2 regions of the Lelliottia sp. GFLA7 genome follow, and region 2 is predicted to be linked to the other one. Evidence: predicted binding sites of a transcription regulator. Region 2 holds the regulator's gene; the other holds the start of a gene.
What was found. The regulator Fur, encoded in region 2, represses iron uptake genes when iron is present. The targets are predictions, from matches to a motif close to ATAATAATGAGAACNACTATCAA.
Positions count from the first base shown of each region.

Region 1: exbB (tol-pal system-associated acyl-CoA thioesterase) is a predicted target of Fur. The motif match lies at 5,905-5,927, and genes of this name have one in related genera.

Region 1 covers NZ_JBWLAQ010000004.1:302,659-312,173, forward strand. Annotated here, with positions in the region: gene yghX (YghX family hydrolase) at 1-350, opposite strand, end outside; gene AC07RN_RS14520 (aldo/keto reductase) at 433-1,473, shown strand; gene AC07RN_RS14525 (TIGR00645 family protein) at 1,522-2,019, opposite strand; gene AC07RN_RS14530 (ESA_00282 family adhesion-associated protein) at 2,101-2,604, opposite strand; gene AC07RN_RS14535 (hypothetical protein) at 2,706-3,110, shown strand; gene AC07RN_RS14540 (hypothetical protein) at 3,103-3,555, shown strand; gene AC07RN_RS14545 (SDR family oxidoreductase) at 3,699-4,595, shown strand; gene exbD (TonB system transport protein ExbD) at 4,680-5,105, opposite strand; gene exbB (tol-pal system-associated acyl-CoA thioesterase) at 5,112-5,843, opposite strand; gene metC (cystathionine beta-lyase) at 6,094-7,281, shown strand; gene yghB (DedA family general envelope maintenance protein YghB) at 7,424-8,083, shown strand; gene AC07RN_RS14570 (AraC family transcriptional regulator) at 8,115-9,014, opposite strand; gene yqhD (alcohol dehydrogenase) at 9,210-9,515, shown strand, end outside.
Region 2 covers NZ_JBWLAQ010000001.1:781,514-791,028, forward strand. Annotated here, with positions in the region: gene speF (ornithine decarboxylase SpeF) at 1-938, shown strand, start outside; gene potE (putrescine-ornithine antiporter) at 935-2,248, shown strand; gene pgm (phosphoglucomutase (alpha-D-glucose-1,6-bisphosphate-dependent)) at 2,360-4,000, opposite strand; gene seqA (replication initiation negative regulator SeqA) at 4,025-4,567, opposite strand; gene ybfF (esterase) at 4,751-5,524, shown strand; gene ybfE (LexA regulated protein) at 5,653-5,940, shown strand; gene fldA (flavodoxin FldA) at 6,098-6,628, shown strand; gene fur (ferric iron uptake transcriptional regulator) at 6,920-7,366, shown strand; gene chiQ (ChiQ/YbfN family lipoprotein) at 7,493-7,822, opposite strand; gene chiP (chitoporin ChiP) at 7,877-9,274, opposite strand.

The DNA.
Region 1 (9,515 bases), on a different contig from region 2:
ACATCTTCGATATACGGATTCAGCCCCCGGTTTTCATGCACGACGACGACCGCCGGCACCTTTCCTGTCGCTTTGGCTGGCTTCACCAGATAGCCGCGCACCTCCCCGTGCCCGTTCGGCGAAGGGTAGTGAATATATTCAGGGAGAATATCGGGGTCGGTAAATTTCACCTGTTCCGCGAGAGCGTAATTCGGTTTGAGCATATTAAACAGCGCCAGTGCCGTCACACCGCCCACAGCGTAACGTGCAGCCAGATTCAGAAACTCGCGTTTGTTAATTTTGCCGTGCGCGTAGTAGTCGTAATATTCGATCAACTCTTGCGGAAAATCTTTAGCGGTCAGGCGCGTCATCGCATATCTCCAGGAATTGTGATTGTATAAGGATAGAATGAAAACGCTGTTTCGAAAATTCATCGCTATGAAAGGAGATATCATGACCTGGACCCCCTACCCAAGCCGCTACGAAAATATGCAGTATCGATACTGCGGTAAAAGCGGCTTACGTCTGCCCGCGCTATCACTCGGCCTGTGGCACAGCTTCGGCCACGTGCAGCCTCTCGATACCCAGCGCGCCCTGCTGCGCAAAGCGTTTGATTTAGGCATCACCCATTTTGATCTGGCCAACAACTACGGTCCGCCTCCGGGCAGTGCCGAAGAGAATTTTGGCCGCCTGCTGCGCCAGAATTTCGCGGCGTATCGCGATGAATTAATCATCTCTACCAAAGCCGGTTACGACATGTGGCCTGGCCCGTATGGCTCCGGCGGCTCGCGCAAATATCTGCTGGCGAGCCTCGACCAGAGCCTCACGCGCATGGGTGTGGAGTATGTCGATATCTTCTATTCGCATCGCGTTGATGAAAATACGCCGATGGAAGAGACCGCCTCTGCGCTGGCGCACGCCGTTCAGAGCGGAAAAGCGCTTTACGTCGGGATCTCATCCTATTCACCCGAGCGCACGCAAGAGATGGCTGATTTATTGCGTGAATGGAAAATCCCGCTGCTGATCCATCAGCCTTCGTACAACGTGCTTAATCGCTGGGTGGATAAGAGCGGCCTGCTGGATACGCTGCAAGCCAACGGCACCGGGTGTATTGCGTTTACGCCGCTGGCACAGGGTTTGTTAGCCGGAAAATACCTGAACGGCATTCCTGATGGCTCTCGCATGCAGCGAGAAGGCAAAAAAGTGCGCGGTTTAACAGAAAAGATGCTGACCGAGGCCAACCTCAACAGCCTGCGTTTGCTCAATGAAATGGCGCAGGCGCGAGGTCAAACGATGGCGCAAATGGCGTTAAGCTGGCTGCTCAAAGACGAGCGCGTGACGTCCGTATTGATTGGTGCCAGCCGCCCGGAACAGCTGGAGGAGAACGTGCAGGCGCTGAACAATCTGCGCTTTAGCGAAGACGAGCTGAAAAGCATTGATCAACATGTCGAAGATGGGCAGCTGAATTTATGGCAAGCATCGTCGGATAAATAGTGTTTTGTGCTACCAGATGCCCTCTCCTGGCGGAGAGGGTGAAGGGAATCAGTACTTGCCACTGCGATTGATTTTATCCAGATACCCCATGACAAACGCCGACAGCACGAACGTCAGATGAATAATGACGTACCACATCAGTTTATTGTCCGGGATGTTTTTCGCATCCATAAACACGCGCAGCAGGTGGATGGAAGAGATCGCCACAATGGATGCCGCAACTTTATTTTTTAGCGATGAGGCGTCCATTTTGCCCAGCCAACTGAGCTTCTCTTTGTGCTCGGCGATATCCAGCTGAGAGACAAAGTTCTCGTAGCCCGAGAACATCACCATGACCAGCAGCCCGCCCACCAGCGTCATATCCACTAACGACAGCAGCACCAGAATCAGATCGGACTCTGCCACTGAGAAAATATTGGGGAGAACGTGAAAAATTTCCTGGAAAAATTTGATGCTCAGCGCGACGAGTGCCAGTGATAACCCAAAATAGACGGGTGCTAATAACCAGCGCGAAGCGTACATTGCATTTTCAAAAAAGCGTTCCATAAAGTCCTGTCAGCAAGCGAAACCAGGCTGCATTATATCGCAGCGCGGTGAACTGTTTGCAACAACTTACCAACAAAGACCTTACACCTCTGAGGGATTAACCAACGGGCGTTGATATTCCGGCCAGACGATCACCACCAGATCTGGATAGGCTTCCAGACTAAACTCACGAAAACACTGACGCAGGTTTAACACGTCGAGGTCTGAATAAGAGACCTTTTCGCCGTTAAGACAGCGCTTTTTGATATTGTCGTAATATTTATAAACCGCTGAATTCAGGTCACTGCAACGGCGCTGTGCTTCAAAAAGGCCCGGCGTATCATTTATTTCGGTCATCTTCATTCGCTTAATTGTTGCATGAAGAAAATCGATATATTCATGATTGACGCGCCAGTACCATACCGGAGTTATCGAATTCATCAGCAGCGAGAAATGATCTTCCCCCTCTTCCTTGGTCATCGGAATGGGCTGAGGCTGCTCGCCGAGTGGCCGTGTGTCTTTCGTTTTATTGAACTCGCGCATCAATAAAAGAACGCCAGCGGTAAGCAAAAGTAATGTAATGACAGAATAAGAAATGCTGTTCATGGTTGGCTCCATTTTTTTTGATTTTAAATTTGCCTCATGTTATTGTCAACGAATCTCACGCCCCATCTGATCCTACCCGGTTGAAATTAAAGGAAATAAAAATGCTGCCCGAGAATCTCGTCCCGGTCAGGTTCCACATCGCCTCTGTGGTTCCAAAATCGGGGGAAGCAGAAAGCCATGCTAATTTCACTCAGGGAAAAAGAAAACTTTCCGATTTCGAAGCCGACATATTAATTGGTGTTACCCGTACCGGTAAATCACGTAATATGCTGCTGGAAGAGCACGACAGACATATTAAAGACCGACTGTTTCGCGTGATAAAGATCGAAGCTTTTGCGCATCTCCTTAACGACCTGCAGGCCGAAGGCGAAATAGATGCCCAGACATTAAGTCAAATAATGGCTGAAAAGTCCGAACAAATAAATGAAGCAGGCAACGAAATTTGGCTTAATCTTATTACCAGAGAGAAAAACAACCCTATTTTTTATAAACTAGAGGATGATTAACGTGAAAGAAGTTGAAGATAATAACGTTTATTTGACTTTAGATAACCATAAAAGTGATGAGTTTATCTTAAAGCAAAATCTCGAGGCCTTGAAAAAACATAAAAATGATGAGATGGCCCGCATTGCACAAGACCTGGTATCGATCCCGGCAGCCGTCGTTCGTTTGAAATGGCAAAACCGTCATGAAATATATTCTTTGCAGGTTAAAGAAGAAATCTACGGCGCGATGATTAATGCAGTGATGGAACTCAAGCCCGAGCTGAAAGATAAAATAATGGGCCGCCTGGAAACGAATTACCAATATTTACTGGCCCGAGAAACCGCTACCCTGCGCCTCTCCCGTAAACTGGCGGATGGCGACTATCGCACATCCAATGTCACCACGGTTGCGCTGGATGAAGACGCGCTGGCCTCTAAAACAGATACTTCCTCGAACACGCCTTAGCATTAACCTCTCCCCTTGCGTCGCCTTTATTAGCCCGTCTGATCGTGTTCCGTCCTGGGATTAAGGATTATCCTGAATAATCCCTAAAGCCTGGATGAATCACCTATGCTTATTGTTTTACAACGCGAGCAAGGAGATTCCTTATGGCAAATCACCAGACAACATTCCAGGATCCAACAACCCAGTATCACACCGGTGACTTCCCTAAACAGAAACAACCTGCTCCCGGCGTGCAATCGAAGATGACGCCCGTCCCTGACTGCGGCGAAAAGACGTATAAGGGAAGCGGTAGGCTTAGTGGGCGCAAAGCGCTGGTCACGGGGGGTGACTCTGGCATCGGACGCGCAGCGGCGATTGCTTACGCACGTGAAGGTGCTGACGTGGCGATTAACTATCTGCCCGCCGAAGAAGAAGACGCTCAGCAGGTCAAACAGCTCATCGAAGAAGCCGGTCGTAAAGCGGTGCTGATCCCTGGCGATTTAAGCGATGAGTCGTTTGCCCGATCGCTAGTGCATGCCGCACACGACGCGCTGGGCGGGCTGGATACGCTGGCGCTGGTCGCGGGTAAACAGACTGCGGTCGAAAACATTGCCGACCTCACCACGGAACAGTTTAAAGAGACTTACGCGGTGAACGTGCTGGCGCTTTTCTGGATAACTCAGGAGGCGATTCCACTCCTGCCAGCCGGGTCCAGCATTGTGACGACCTCTTCGATTCAGGCCTATCAGCCCAGTCCACATCTGCTGGATTACGCTTCGACGAAAGCCGCGATCCTCAACTACAGCCGTGGACTTGCAAAACAAGTTGCGGAGAAAGGCATTCGGGTAAACGTGGTCGCACCGGGTCCAATCTGGACGGCACTGCAAATTTCTGGCGGTCAGCCGCAGGAAAAAATCCCACAGTTTGGTCAGCAGACGCCAATGAAGCGCGCGGGGCAGCCGGCGGAACTGGCAGCGGTCTATGTTTATCTGGCGAGTCAGGAGTCAAGCTACGTCACGGCAGAAGTGCATGGCGTATGTGGCGGGGAACACCTGGGATAACCACTGTACTGGAAAGACAATCACCACCTCCCGAGGAGGTGGTTTAAAGCTGACAACAAAAAAGCTGGCTTGCGCCAGCTTTTTTTATTTCGGTTTGACCGTCTCTTCGCCGACTAAACCAATTTTGAGATAACCCGCCTGATGCAGCGTGTCCATTACTTTCATCATGGTTTCGTAGTCGACGGTTTTGTCAGCCCGGAAGAAGACCGTGGTGTCTTTCTTACCTTGCGTCATTGCGTCGAGCGCGGGAATAACGGAGTCATCCGTCACCGGATCGTTGCCCAGGAACATCGATTTATCGGCTTTGACGGAGATATAAATCGGTTTTTCCGGACGCGGCTGCGGCTGGCTGGAGGACGCTGGCAGATTGACCTTCACATCCACCGTCGCCAGAGGCGCGGCAACCATGAAGATAATCAGCAGAACCAACATAACGTCGATAAACGGCGTCACGTTGATTTCATGCATTTCGCCATTATCGTCCAGATTTTCATTAAGACGCATTGCCATAATTGATTAACCTAAACGCAGTTTCGAAGCAGAGTGAACCGGCTTAACGTTGCTGGCGCTGAGGTCGAGATCGCGGCTTTGCAGCAGCAGAACCTGTGCGGCAACATCGCCCAACGTCGCTTTGAAGCTGCCAATCATACGGGCAAAGACGTTATAGATAACCACCGCAGGAATTGCTGCAATCAGACCGATAGCCGTTGCCAACAATGCTTCTGCGATACCTGGCGCCACAACGGCCAGATTGGTCGTTTGCGTCTGGGCGATACCGATGAAGCTGTTCATGATGCCCCAAACCGTACCAAACAGACCGACGAACGGGGAAATCGCACCGATAGTGGCCAGATAACCGTTACCGCGCCCCATGTGACGACCGACGGCAGCAACGCGACGTTCCAGGCGGAAACCGGTACGCTCTTTGATGCCTTCGTTATCTTCACTGCCTGCGGAAAGTTCCAGCTCGTTCTGCGCTTCATTCACTAACATCGAGGTCAGGCTTTTCGCATGGAACGCCGATGTCATGTCATTTGCTTGATCCAGAGAGCGTGCTTCAGCCAACAGCTGTTGTTCGCGCTTCAGGCGACGCTTTTGGGAAATCAGCTCAACGCTTTTGCTGAAGAAAATAGCCCAGGTGATCACGGACGCCAGAATCAGGCCGATCATCACAATCTTAACCACGATGTCAGCATGTTGGTACATGCCCCAGACGGACAGATCCGTCTGCATCAAATTATTACCCACTCTGTATCTCCAGGACGCAAATCACATTATCTGAGCATAATAATATCAAAACCACATCGAATTGATAGTGGTTCTCATTAGTATTTACATACTGCCGTAATTTCCGCTCATTTTCCTTGCGCTGACACAGTAAAAATTTCTTATGCTTATTTTTTAGAAAATATTGTGCTTATTCGCTAAGCATCCGGGTGCAGAGTTTCACATTCATGGTAGTCTGGACGTCCAGACGGATAAAACAGGTTTAGCGAACATGGCAGAGAAACATCTTGATACCACGCTTGTCCAGGCCGGACGCAGTAAAAAGTACACTCAGGGTTCGGTAAATAGCGTTATCCAGCGCGCCTCCTCGCTGGTTTTTGAAACCGTCGAGGCCAAAAAACATGCCACCCGCAACCGTGCGAAAGGCGAACTGTTTTATGGTCGTCGCGGCACGTTGACCCATTTTTCGCTGCAGGATGCGATGTGCGAACTGGAAGGCGGTGCCGGTTGTGCCCTGTTCCCGTGCGGCGCGGCGGCTGTCGCGAATACCATTCTGGCGTTTGTTGAACAGGGCGATCATATTCTGATGACCAACACCGCCTACGAACCCAGTCAGGATTTCTGTACCAAAATCCTCACTAAACTTGGCGTCACGACCGGCTGGTTTGATCCGTTGATTGGCGAAGGCATTGCGGAACTTATTCAGCCCAATACGCGGATTGTGTTCCTGGAATCACCCGGTTCCATCACCATGGAAGTGCACGACGTTCCGGCGATTGTTCGCGCCGTGCGTCGCGTCGCACCAGATGCCATTATCATGATCGATAACACCTGGGCCGCAGGTGTATTGTTCAAAGCGCTGGATTTCGACATCGATATCTCCATTCAGGCCGCCACAAAATACCTTATCGGCCACTCTGACGGCATGATCGGCACGGCAGTGTCCAACGCCCGCTGTTGGGATCAACTACGCGAAAATGCCTATCTGATGGGACAAATGGTGGATGCCGATACCGCCTATATGACCAGCCGCGGAATACGCACGCTCGGTGTACGCCTGCGTCAGCATCATGAAAGTAGTCTCAAAGTGGCCGAGTGGCTGGCGCAACATCCCCAGGTGGCTCGCGTTAATCATCCGGCGCTGCCAGGCAGTAAAGGCCATGAGTTCTGGCAACGTGACTTTACGGGCAGTAGCGGCTTGTTCTCATTTGTTCTGAATAAACGTCTGAGCAATGACGAGCTGGCAACCTATCTGGATAACTTTACGCTGTTCAGCATGGCGTACTCCTGGGGCGGGTTTGAATCGCTGATTCTGCCTAACCAACCAGAACAGATTGCTGACCTGCGTCCCGGCGGCGAAGTGGATTTTACCGGCACGCTGATCCGACTGCATATCGGTTTAGAGAATGTTGACGATCTGATTGCGGATTTATCGGCAGGTTTTGAGCGTATCGTGTAATGTGCAGGCTTAAACTGTACTCCCGAACCGTTTTATCGATGCTATAAGCAGAAAAGTCTGCATTTGTTGCGTGAGCGATCAACGCCAGCGGATAAAATGAGGAGTACAATAGCCGCATATAAGTTGTTCCACAGGAAAGTCCATGGCTGTCATTCAAGATATTATCGCTGCGCTCTGGCATCACGATTTTGCTGCGCTGGCGGATCCACACGTTGTGGGCATTGTTTATTTTGTCATGTTCGCAACGCTGTTTTTGGAAAATGGTTTGCTTCCCGCGTCGTTTCTTCCAGGGGATAGCCTGCTGTTACTGGCAGGTGCGTTAATCGGTAAAGGCGTCATGGACTTCGCCCCTACCGTTGTGATTCTGACTTCTGCTGCGAGCCTGGGTTGCTGGTTAAGCTATTTACAGGGACGGTGGCTCGGTAACACCCGCGTGGTAAAAAGCTGGCTGTCGCAACTGCCTGTTAAATACCATGAACGGGCGACCTGTATGTTCGATCGTCATGGTTTACTGGCGCTGTTGGCGGGGCGTTTTCTGGCCTTTATTCGCACATTGCTACCCACCATGGCGGGCATCTCCGGCCTGTCTAACCGTCGTTTCCAGTTCTTTAACTGGCTGAGTGCACTGTTGTGGGTCGGCGTGGTGACGTCAATGGGTTACGCCATTAGCATGATCCCGTTTGTGAAACGACACGAAGATCAGGTGATGACGTTCCTGATGATTCTGCCGATGTTCCTGTTAGTGGCAGGACTGGTAGGCACCATTGCGGTGGTCATTAAAAAGAAATACTGCAACGCCTGATAATCAGCCCTCTCCAGCGAGAGGGCGAGTTTTAAATCCCCTGCATCATCCTGATACGCGCCGCATCTTCCCCTGGCGTCACGCCGAAATAACGCTTGAACTCACGACTAAACTGCGACGCACTCTCATAGCCCACGCGCATTGCTGCGGCGCTGGCCTTCATGCCGTCATGAATCATCAGCATGCGGGCTTTGTGCAGGCGATAGCTTTTCAGATACTGCAGTGGCGAAGTGCTGGTGACCGATTTAAAATTATGGTGGAACGCCGAAATACTCATATTCGCTTCTGAAGCCAGCTCGTCCACGCTCAGGTTTTCGGTGTACTGGCTTTCGATACGCTTCAGTACGCGGCTAATCAGGCTGAAATGCGTCTGGCGGCTCACCAGCGCCAGCAGCGCCCCGCCACCCGGCCCCATCAGCACATGATAAAGAATCTCGCGCACAATTTGCTTGCCGAGAATCCGCGCATCCAGCGGCGTTTCCATCACATCCAGCAAGCGTTCAATGGCGCACAAAATCTCATCGGAGAGCGTAGCCGAGTTGATGCCACTCGCGGCCATCGCAGGCTGGAAAAGCTCGTCTTCACCGATGTCCATCAGCAACTCCTGGAGCTGGAGAATATCGACATTAACCCGAATACCCGCCAGTGGAACCGCTTCTGTCGCGAAGGTTTCACATTCGAAGGGTAAAGGTACTGTCAGGAGCAAATATTCATTGGTGTCGTAGCGGAACACACGTTCATTGATATAACCAATTTTATGGCCCGAAAAGAGAAAAACGATGCCGGGCTGATACATCACCGGCGTACGCGTTCCGGGCTGCGTCCCGTATAACAAACGAATATCTGGCAGCACATCGTTGAGATTATTTTCTTTATCTTTCAGATTGTTAATTTTTTTAGTCAGTTGCTGGCAAATCTCTTCGCGGTTCATCTGTGCGCGCTCTCCCTACCGTTTCCAATGATGACAGTGTGCGTACTTTTTCGCATTTTCTCCAGCCATCTGTAGAAATGGGCAAGACAACGGCAGAAATGTGCATTGAGAGGATAGCGTCCGATGGCCACAATGATCACCATCAGGTAGCCCTATGCGCCGCCACGATTTTTCACCCACATAAGGGAACGAGCAATGAACAACTTTAATCTGCATACCCCAACCCGCATTCTGTTTGGCAAAAATGCTATCGCCGATCTGCGCGATCAAATTCCGGCTGGCGCTCGCGTGCTGATCACGTACGGTGGCGGTAGCGTCAAAAAGACCGGCGTGCTGGATCAGGTTTACAGCGCCCTCGAAGGCGTAGATGTGCGTGAGTTTGGCGGCATCGAGCCAAACCCGTCTTACGAAACGCTGATGAACGCCGTCAAGATCGCCCGTGAAGAGAACATCACCTTCCTGCTGGCTGTGGGCGGCGGATCAGTTCTCGACGGCACCAAA
Region 2 (9,515 bases):
GGATGGACTGCGTGGTCAATGGCATTGAAGCGCGCAAACTGATCCTGCAAAACTGCCAGTTTATCCGTCCGTTTGTTCCGGAGACTGTGGACGGCAAAGCGTGGGAAAGTTGGCCGACGGCCAATATTTCATCAGATTTGCGCTTCTTCCACTTCGTTCCCGGCGAACAGTGGCACGCCTTTGAGGGTTATGCCGAACATCAATATTTTATCGACCCGTGCAAATTACTGCTCACGACGCCGGGCATCAACGCGCGCACCGGTGAGTACGATGATTTCGGTGTGCCCGCCACCATCCTGGCTAACTTCCTGCGCGAGAACGGGATTGTCCCGGAGAAGTGCGATCTCAACTCAATTCTGTTCCTGCTCACGCCAGCCGAAGACATGGGCAAGCTGCAGCAGCTCATTGCGCAACTGGTGCGTTTCGAAAAACTCCTGGAAACCGACGCACCGCTGAAAGAGGTGCTGCCGTCGTTGTATAAACAGCATCCTGAACGCTACGCCGATTATTCGCTGCGCCAGATTTGCCAGGAGATGCACGATCTCTACGCCCGTCACAACGTGAAGCAGCTGCAAAAAGAGATGTTCCGCAAAGCGCATTTCCCGCAGGTGATGATGAATCCGCAGGAAGCCAACTACGCCTATCTGCGCGGTGAAGTCGAGCTGGTTTCTCTGCGCGATGCCGAAGGTCGAATTGCCGCCGAAGGCGCGCTCCCTTACCCACCGGGCGTGCTGTGCGTCGTCCCTGGCGAAGTTTGGGGTGATGCGGTCCTGCGCTATTTCACCGCGCTGGAAGAAGGCATCAACCTGCTGCCGGGCTTCGCGCCGGAACTGCAGGGCGTGTATATCGAAGAGTGTGACGGACACAAACAGGTACGTTGCTACGTGATTAAACAACCCGTTGCGCAGCCCGCGCTGCTGAAAGGGGAAAAACTATGAGCAAATCCAATAAGATGGGGGTGGTGCAGCTCACTATTCTGACAATGGTGAACATGATGGGATCGGGCATCATCATGCTGCCCACCAAACTTGCGGAAGTGGGGACGATCTCGATTATCTCCTGGCTGGTCACAGCCGTCGGGTCGATGGCGCTGGCGTGGGCGTTTGCTAAATGCGGAATGTTCAGCCGCAAGACCGGCGGGATGGGCGGTTACGCCGAATATGCCTTCGGTAAGTCGGGCAATTTTATGGCGAACTACACCTACGGCGTGTCGCTGCTGATCGCTAACGTGGCAATTGCCATTTCTGCTGTCGGCTATGGCACGGAGCTGTTTGGTGCAGCGCTTACGCCGGTGCAGATCGGCCTCGCGACCATTGGCGTACTGTGGCTTTGTACTATCGCCAACTTTGGCGGCGCGCGCATTACCGGGCAAATCAGCAGCGTGACCGTCTGGGGAGTGATCATCCCGGTCGTCGGGCTGTGCATTATCGGCTGGTTCTGGTTTAGTCCAACGCTCTACGCCAACTCCTGGAACCCACATCACGTACCGTTCTTTACCGCGGTCGGGTCGTCGATTGCCATGACGCTGTGGGCATTTCTTGGGCTGGAATCGGCGTGTGCCAACGCCGAAGTGGTGGAAAACCCAGAGCGCAACGTGCCGATTGCGGTGCTGGGTGGTACGCTGGGCGCGGCGGTGATTTACATCGTTTCAACCAACGTGATCGCCGGGATTGTGCCGAATATGGATCTGGCAAACTCCACCGCGCCGTTTGGTCTGGCTTTTGCGCAGATGTTTACGCCAGAAGTCGGGAAAGTGATCATGGGGCTGATGGTGATGTCCTGCTGCGGTTCACTGCTCGGCTGGCAGTTCACGATTGCGCAGGTGTTCAAATCCTCCGCGGACTCCGGTTATTTCCCAAAAATCTTCTCGCGTGTGAGCAAGTCAGAAGCGCCGATTCAGGGAATGCTGGCGATTGTTATTTTCCAGAGCGGTTTGTCGCTGATGACCATTAGCCCGTCGCTGAGCAGTCAATTCAACGTGCTGGTCAATTTGGCCGTGGTGACTAATATCATTCCGTATATCTTGTCGATGGCGGCGCTGGTGATCATACAGAAAATGGCCAATGTCGAACCCGGCAAAGCGAAAGTGGCCAATATTGTGGCGCTGGTCGGGGCCATTTACAGCTTCTATGCACTTTACTCTTCCGGCCAGGAAGCGATGCTGTATGGCGCAATGGTGACGTTTATGGGTTGGACGCTGTACGGTCTGGTGTCACCGCGTTTTGAACTGAAAAATAAGCACAGTTAAGATAACAGTTAATATAAAAGTAAAACGGCAACCCTGGGGTTGCCGTTTTTTTCCCCTCTTCCGTGGAAGAAGGTTGCGGGGAGGATATCAGCCCCGCGCAATCAAACACATTTACGCGTTTTTCAGCACTTCGCTGACAATCTCTACCGCTTCTTTCTCAATCAGCTGACGGTGTTCGTCGCCGAGGAAACTTTCGCAATAGATTTTGTACGCATCTTCCGTACCGGACGGACGCGCTGCGAACCAGCCGTTTTCAGTCATCACTTTCAGACCGCCGATGGACGCACCGTTACCCGGCGCCGCTGTCAAACGTGCGGTAATCGGGTCACCCGCCAGCGTGTTTGCACTCACCATCTCAGGAGAGAGCTTAGAGAGTGCGGCTTTCTGCGCCGAGGTCGCGCTAGCCTGAATACGGTTGTAGCTCGGTGCGCCAAATCGCGCAGCCAGTTCGTTGTAATGTTCCTGCGGGTTTTTACCGGTCACGGCGGTGATTTCGGCGGCCAGCAGGCACATGATGATGCCGTCTTTATCCGTCGACCACGGCGTGCCGTCGAAACGCAGGAACGAAGCACCCGCGCTCTCTTCGCCACCAAAACCGAAGCTGCCGTCATGCAGACCGTCAACGAACCATTTGAAACCAACCGGCACTTCCACCAGCTTACGGCCCAGATCGTTTACCACGCGGTCAATCATCGCCGATGACACCAGCGTTTTACCTACCGCAACGTCTTTGCCCCACTGAGGGCGATGCTGGAACAGATAGTTAATCGCCACCGCCAGATAATGGTTTGGGTTCATCAGACCCGCAGGCGTGACGATACCGTGACGGTCATAATCCGGGTCGTTAGCAAATGCCAGATCGAACTTGTCGCGCAGTGCCAGCAGACCGGCCATCGCGCACTCGGAAGAGCAGTCCATACGGATTGCGCCATCTTTATCCAGATGCATAAAGCGGAACGTCTGATCGACCTGATCGTTAACGATGGTCAGATCCAGCTTGTAGAACTCCGCGATACGTTTCCAGTATTCGATACCGGAGCCGCCCAGCGGATCGACGCCCAGCTTGAGTCCCGCTTTTTGGATCGCCGCGATATCCACGATATCCGCCAGTCCTTCGATAAATGGCTGAACCAGATCGATCGCTTTCACGTGACCAGAAGCCATCGCAGCATCCAGAGAAATACGCTTAACGCCTTTCAGGCCATCAGCCAGCAGCGCGTTCGCACGGTCCTCAACCACTTTGGTGACGTTAGTATCAGCCGGGCCACCGTTAGGCGGATTGTATTTGATACCGCCATCGTCCGGCGGGTTGTGCGATGGCGTGATAACGATACCGTCCGCCTGCGCGCCGCCTTTTTTGTTGTGCACCAGAATAGCGTTCGAGACCGCAGGCGTTGGGGTATAGCCGTTGTCTTCCTGGATAACGACATCCACACCATTCGCTGCCAGCACTTCCAGAACGGAAATGAAGGCCGGTTCGGACAGAGCGTGGGTGTCTTTACCGACGAAGCACGGACCGGTAATACCGTTTTTGGCGCGTTCTTCAGCGATGGCCTGAGCAATGGCCAGAATATGCGGTTCGTTAAAGCTGTGGCGTGCCGCGCCGCCGCGGTGGCCAGACGTACCAAACTTCACTGCGTGTTCTGCGTTGCCCACTTCCGGCTTCAATACATAGTACTGAGAGGTAAGCTGAGCGACGTTAATCAAATCGCTTTGTTGTGCAGGCTGACCCGCACGTTCGTGATTTGCCATTGCCTGGTCCTTCTTATGCAAGGGTTAAATTGTTCCGCAAACCTTTTCAATCAATTCCGCCGGGAATTGCATCGACTGCATGATGTGTTCGACCATGCTGCGTTTGCGTCCGGTGTTGGTATTGGTGATGACCCAATATGGGGTACCCGGAACCTGTTTTGGTTTGGTTTGGTTACCGTTTTGAATCAGCGTCTGCTCATCCGCCGCGAAGTACACGCGCGTACGGCCGTGGAGCGACTCGGTCGCCTCAGCAAACGCTTTGTTATCCAGTGAATAAAGTGTAGTCAGCACCAGCAGAAAACGGTTAACCGCTTTCTTTTGCTCTGCGTATTCATCGGAGAGCAGCAGTTCACGTACCGCACGCACTTTGTCTTTAACCGGCGCAACGGTTTTTGCTTCCGCCACGACGTTCGACGCGCGAACCTCTTTTGAAACCGGAGTTGCAGGCTGTGAAGCGGCAGAAAATTTCAGCATGCGACGTAAAATGTCGGACGCACTCTCGCCAATATGTCGCGTGTGGCTGGCAATATACGCATAGAGCTCATCATCAACTTCGATTGTTTTCATCTTAATCCAGTGCAATATCTTATCTGAATACAAGTCGTTGGGATTATAGGGGCTAATCCCAACCGCGGATAGGGTCAAGCCAGGGTGGCGGCAAAAGTCAGAATAAACTGGATCCTTGCAGCCGGGCGGCAGAATGGTCAACATAATACCCTAACCTGACATACGTAAAAAAAGAACTTTGCCATGAAATTGAATAGCCGAGCGCAATCTGCACAATCGCCGAACAATAATTCTCCCATCGTACTGGTTCACGGCCTTTTTGGCAGCCTTGATAATTTGGGCGTGCTGGCGCGCGATCTGGTTACCGATCACGATATTTTGCAGGTCGATATGCGCAACCACGGTATTTCAGCCCGCGATCCGGAGATGACTTATGCGGCGATGGCCCAGGATCTGCTGGATACGCTTGATGCGAATAACATCGAAAAAGCGACGCTGATTGGGCATTCAATGGGCGGTAAAGCGGTGATGGCCCTGACGGCCATTGCGCCAGAGCGCATCAACCAGCTGGTGGTGATTGACGTGGCGCCCGTGGATTACGATGTTCGTCGCCACGATGAAATCTTTGCGGCGATCAACGCTGTCACTGAAGCGGGCGCTGCAACCCGCCAGCAGGCGGCGGCGATTATGCGCGGGCAGTTAGATGAAGAAGGCGTGGTGCAATTTCTGCTGAAGTCGTTCGTCGAGGGCGCGTGGCGATTTAACGTGCCGGTGCTGTGGGATCAGTACGATAACATTGTCGGCTGGCAGCCGGTTCCCGCCTGGCAGTCCCCTACGCTCTTTATTCGCGGCGGTAATTCACCGTATGTCACCGAAGCCTATCGCGATGCGCTGCTGGCGCAATTCCCGCAGGCGCGTGCGCATGTGATTGCCGGTGCGGGCCACTGGGTTCACGCCGAAAAACCGGAAGCGGTGCTGCGCGCCATCCGTCGTTATCTCTCTGAGAACGCGATTTGATTAAAATGTCAGCGACTGGACGCCTGTTGGCCTCCAGTCGTTGGCGTGCTGATATCAGTAATGTATGATGTCGCGCTCATCGCCCCGGCAATAGCAGGGCCGCTCGTTTTCCCCGAATTATCTGAATCATGGCCAAAGAACAAACGGACCGTACGACATTAGATCTGTTCGCGACTGAACGTCGACCGGGACGACCTAAAACCAATCCGCTTTCGCGCGATGAACAGTTGCGCATCAATAAGCGCAACCAGCTTAAACGCGACAAAAGTCGTGGGCTTAAACGCGTCGAGTTAAAACTCAATGCGGACGCCGTCGATGCCCTAAGCGAACTGGCTGAGGCCCGTGAAATCAGCCGCAGCGAGCTGATCGAAGAGATGCTTATGCTGCAACTGCAGGCATTGCGCCATTCTCAGTAAAAGTCTGAAAAACCACCCTTACCCCACTTTCATGTAGCACAGAGTGCAGTCCCGCGTGATAGCTGTTTCCGCTGACTTCTCTGTTCTGCTATGATTGCCCTTATCCGTGGACAATTTGTGCCACCATACCATTAAGTTTCAAGAGGTTATTTTACTCATGGCAATCATCGGCATTTTCTTCGGCAGCGATACCGGTAATACCGAAAACATCGCAAAAAACATTCAAAAACAGCTTGGTAAAGACGTTGCCGACGTCCATGACATTGCGAAGAGCAGCAAAGAAGATCTCGAAGGCTACGATATTCTGCTGCTGGGCATTCCTACCTGGTACTACGGCGAAGCGCAGTGTGACTGGGATGATTTTTTCCCAACGCTGGAAGAAGTCGACTTCAACGGTAAGCTGGTCGCGCTGTTCGGCTGCGGTGACCAGGAAGATTACGCAGAGTACTTCTGTGATGCGCTGGGCACCATCCGCGACATCATCGAACCGCGCGGCGCGGCGATTGTCGGTCATTGGCCAACGGCGGGTTACCACTTTGAAGCGTCTAAAGGCCTGGCGGATGACGATCACTTTGTGGGCCTGGCGATTGACGAAGACCGTCAACCAGAACTCACCGCAGAACGCGTAAACCAATGGGTTAAGCAGATCCGCGAAGAACTTCACCTCGACGATATCCTGAATGCCTGATTGATCGTGCGGCGCTGCAAAACTGTTGCGCCGCATTGATAGGTATTTCCAATTAAAATAATTGCTACAAATTTTTAACTTTTGCTTTCAGACCTGTACAATATCCCAGGTTAAAGTGGATGCCTTCGCTCAACTTTGTTGGCGATACCACGTTTTTATAAGCATACTTTGCTTGAGACTTGCAGTTTTCATTTAAGCATGGCAGTTCTATAATGAAACGCATTATCCCAAGTGCATTTTCTGTCACTTCTTCTTTAGAAGTGAATCGTTTAGCAACAGGACAGATTCCGCATGACTGACAACAATACCGCATTAAAGAAGGCTGGCCTGAAAGTGACGCTTCCTCGTTTAAAAATCCTGGAAGTACTGCAAGGGCCGGACAATCACCATGTCAGTGCGGAAGACTTGTATAAACGTCTGATCGACATGGGCGAAGAGATTGGCCTGGCGACCGTTTATCGCGTTCTGAACCAATTTGATGACGCCGGGATTGTCACCCGTCATAATTTTGAAGGCGGTAAATCCGTTTTTGAACTGACACAACAGCATCACCACGATCACCTCATTTGCCTGGATTGCGGCAAGGTGATTGAGTTTAGCGATGAATCTATCGAATCTCGTCAGCGTGAGATTGCCACTCGTCATGGTATCCGTCTGACCAACCACAGCCTGTACCTCTACGGTCACTGTGCAGAAGGCGATTGCCGCGAAAACGATCACGCGCACGACACCAAATAATCGTATTTCATACTCTGAGCCAACCTAACGGTTGGCTTTTTTTTGCCTGCTATAAATGAAAAAGCCCGGTTGCGCTTCATCCTGCGAATTTCAGGATGAAGCACAACCGGGCGTGGCAAAAGAAGATTACTTGCTGTTGTTGCTGCGGATCTCCTGCCAGATCTTGTCACAACGCTTTGCCACTTCCTGATCGTTACCGGTTTGACGCGCCTGAATACAGGCCTGGTAATCCAGCACCCGCACATTTTCCTGCGTCGCAAACTGCTCGTGCGCTTTCTCTTTTTTCAGCACAGTCAGCACGCTCTGACAGGCCTGGATTTTGTCTGGCGATCCTTCGGCGGTGTTAATACAGGCGCTGTACGCCTCTTTCAGTCGTGAGTCTTCTTTTGGTGCCTGAGGCTGTGCGCAGGCGACCAGCCCCGATGCGAGCACCGCGACGATAATCAATTTTTTCAGCATTTCAGTCTCCATTCCGGCGGGATGGGGGGAATCACCCCGCCGGCGCGTTCATCAGAAAATGGTGAATGGCGCGATGACCATGAATTTCACGTCACGCTCATCCTGGAAGATGTTGCCGTAACCGCCCGAGTAGCTTGGAATATCGGAGTGGTTGTCGTACTGGGTGAAGTGCAGTTTGAACATCGTGCCCTTCGCGCGACCCTCCTGGAGGGTGTAGATCGCATCGAGGCTATATGAGGACTCTTTCAGGCGATAGTTCGGGTCATAGTAAGCGTCCGGCGTAGCCATATCTGCAGGTTTTGCGTCCCATGCATACGCGTAAGATGCGCCAACCGCCCAGCCCGGCAGATTCCAGTTTTTCAGGTCATACATGGCGCCGAAGAATACAGCTTTCTCACCATCGGCGTTGAAATCCGAACGGTTATCCCACCAGATATCCAGGCGACCATTTGATGACGCGTAGGTCGGTGTCATACGCTGCAAGAAGTAGCCCTGCTGGCCTTCGGCCTTCACGTATGTTCCTTCCAGACGCAAATCAACTTGCCCGACTTTGTAGCCGAAGGTCAATGCTTGCAGCCATGCCGTGCCGTTATACAGATCGTTCACGCTGCCATCGCTGACTTTGTCACGCGTGCCGTAGAACTGATAGCTGGTGGACAGCGGGCCGCCGACGATATCGAATTTATAGCTGGCTTTGGCGAAGTATTGATCCACGTATCCTTCTGCCTGACCAAAAGCCGCTTCCAGCACTAAATCGTTTTTAAAGTCATATTTCGCCCCTAACGAGTGGAGGTATTCGACTTTGGTTTTCTTGTCATTCTGATAGAACTTATCCATCTCCAGATGCCACGGGGCTTTATATTCGTTGGTCCACATGTAGGAGAAACTCAACGCGCCCGCATCACCGTAGTCAAAGTTTGCCCCGGCTTCGGCACCCTGATATGTACCAGGCATAAAGCTCCAGTGTGGGGCTAGCAGCGTCTGACCGGTTGGCTGAATATACCCGCCGCGAGCCCAAACCGGGCCGTATTTGAACTTAGCGGCCGCTTTATAGAGGCTTATTCCGCTCTTATCACCCGACCAGTCTTCTTTGTAGGCTTTGTTACTCGAGGAGAACGCGATTTCGTTCGGGTGCGCGCTGTCGCCATTTTCTGCCATCTCAATGGCAGTGAACGCCGCAATGTCCAACCCGAACATGTCCGCAGCATAACCTGACTGGAAATCGAGGTTGGCGTTCCAGGTGGAATGGGACAAGTTGGTTTTGTATTTGTCTTCGGTAACATCTTTACGGTCACGTTCACGTTGCCAGTAATAGATACCGCCCGTGAGCGTGGAATCATCGATAAAGCCTGCTGCCTGAGCCTGCGGTGAAGCGATAAAGCCAGACATTGCTGTCACACCGGCAATAGCCAGCGCCAGCGCACTACGTTTGCCACTGAACGTACGCATAGTTGTTCCTCTTTGACGAATTAAAGCGCCTTAAACGGCGAAAAATCTAAAAAGACCAAACGGTCAGGGGTAGTTATAAATACCCTCGAATTAACTACCGTCTTTAGACTATTTTTCGCGACGCGAATTATCAATGCTTTTCAGTGGGCAAAATGCAGGATTATGACGAAGTGCACATAATTGGTAGTGATTTGTAACATATAGGTCAGGAAGGGTTTTTACATTAAAAAATCAACTAAAT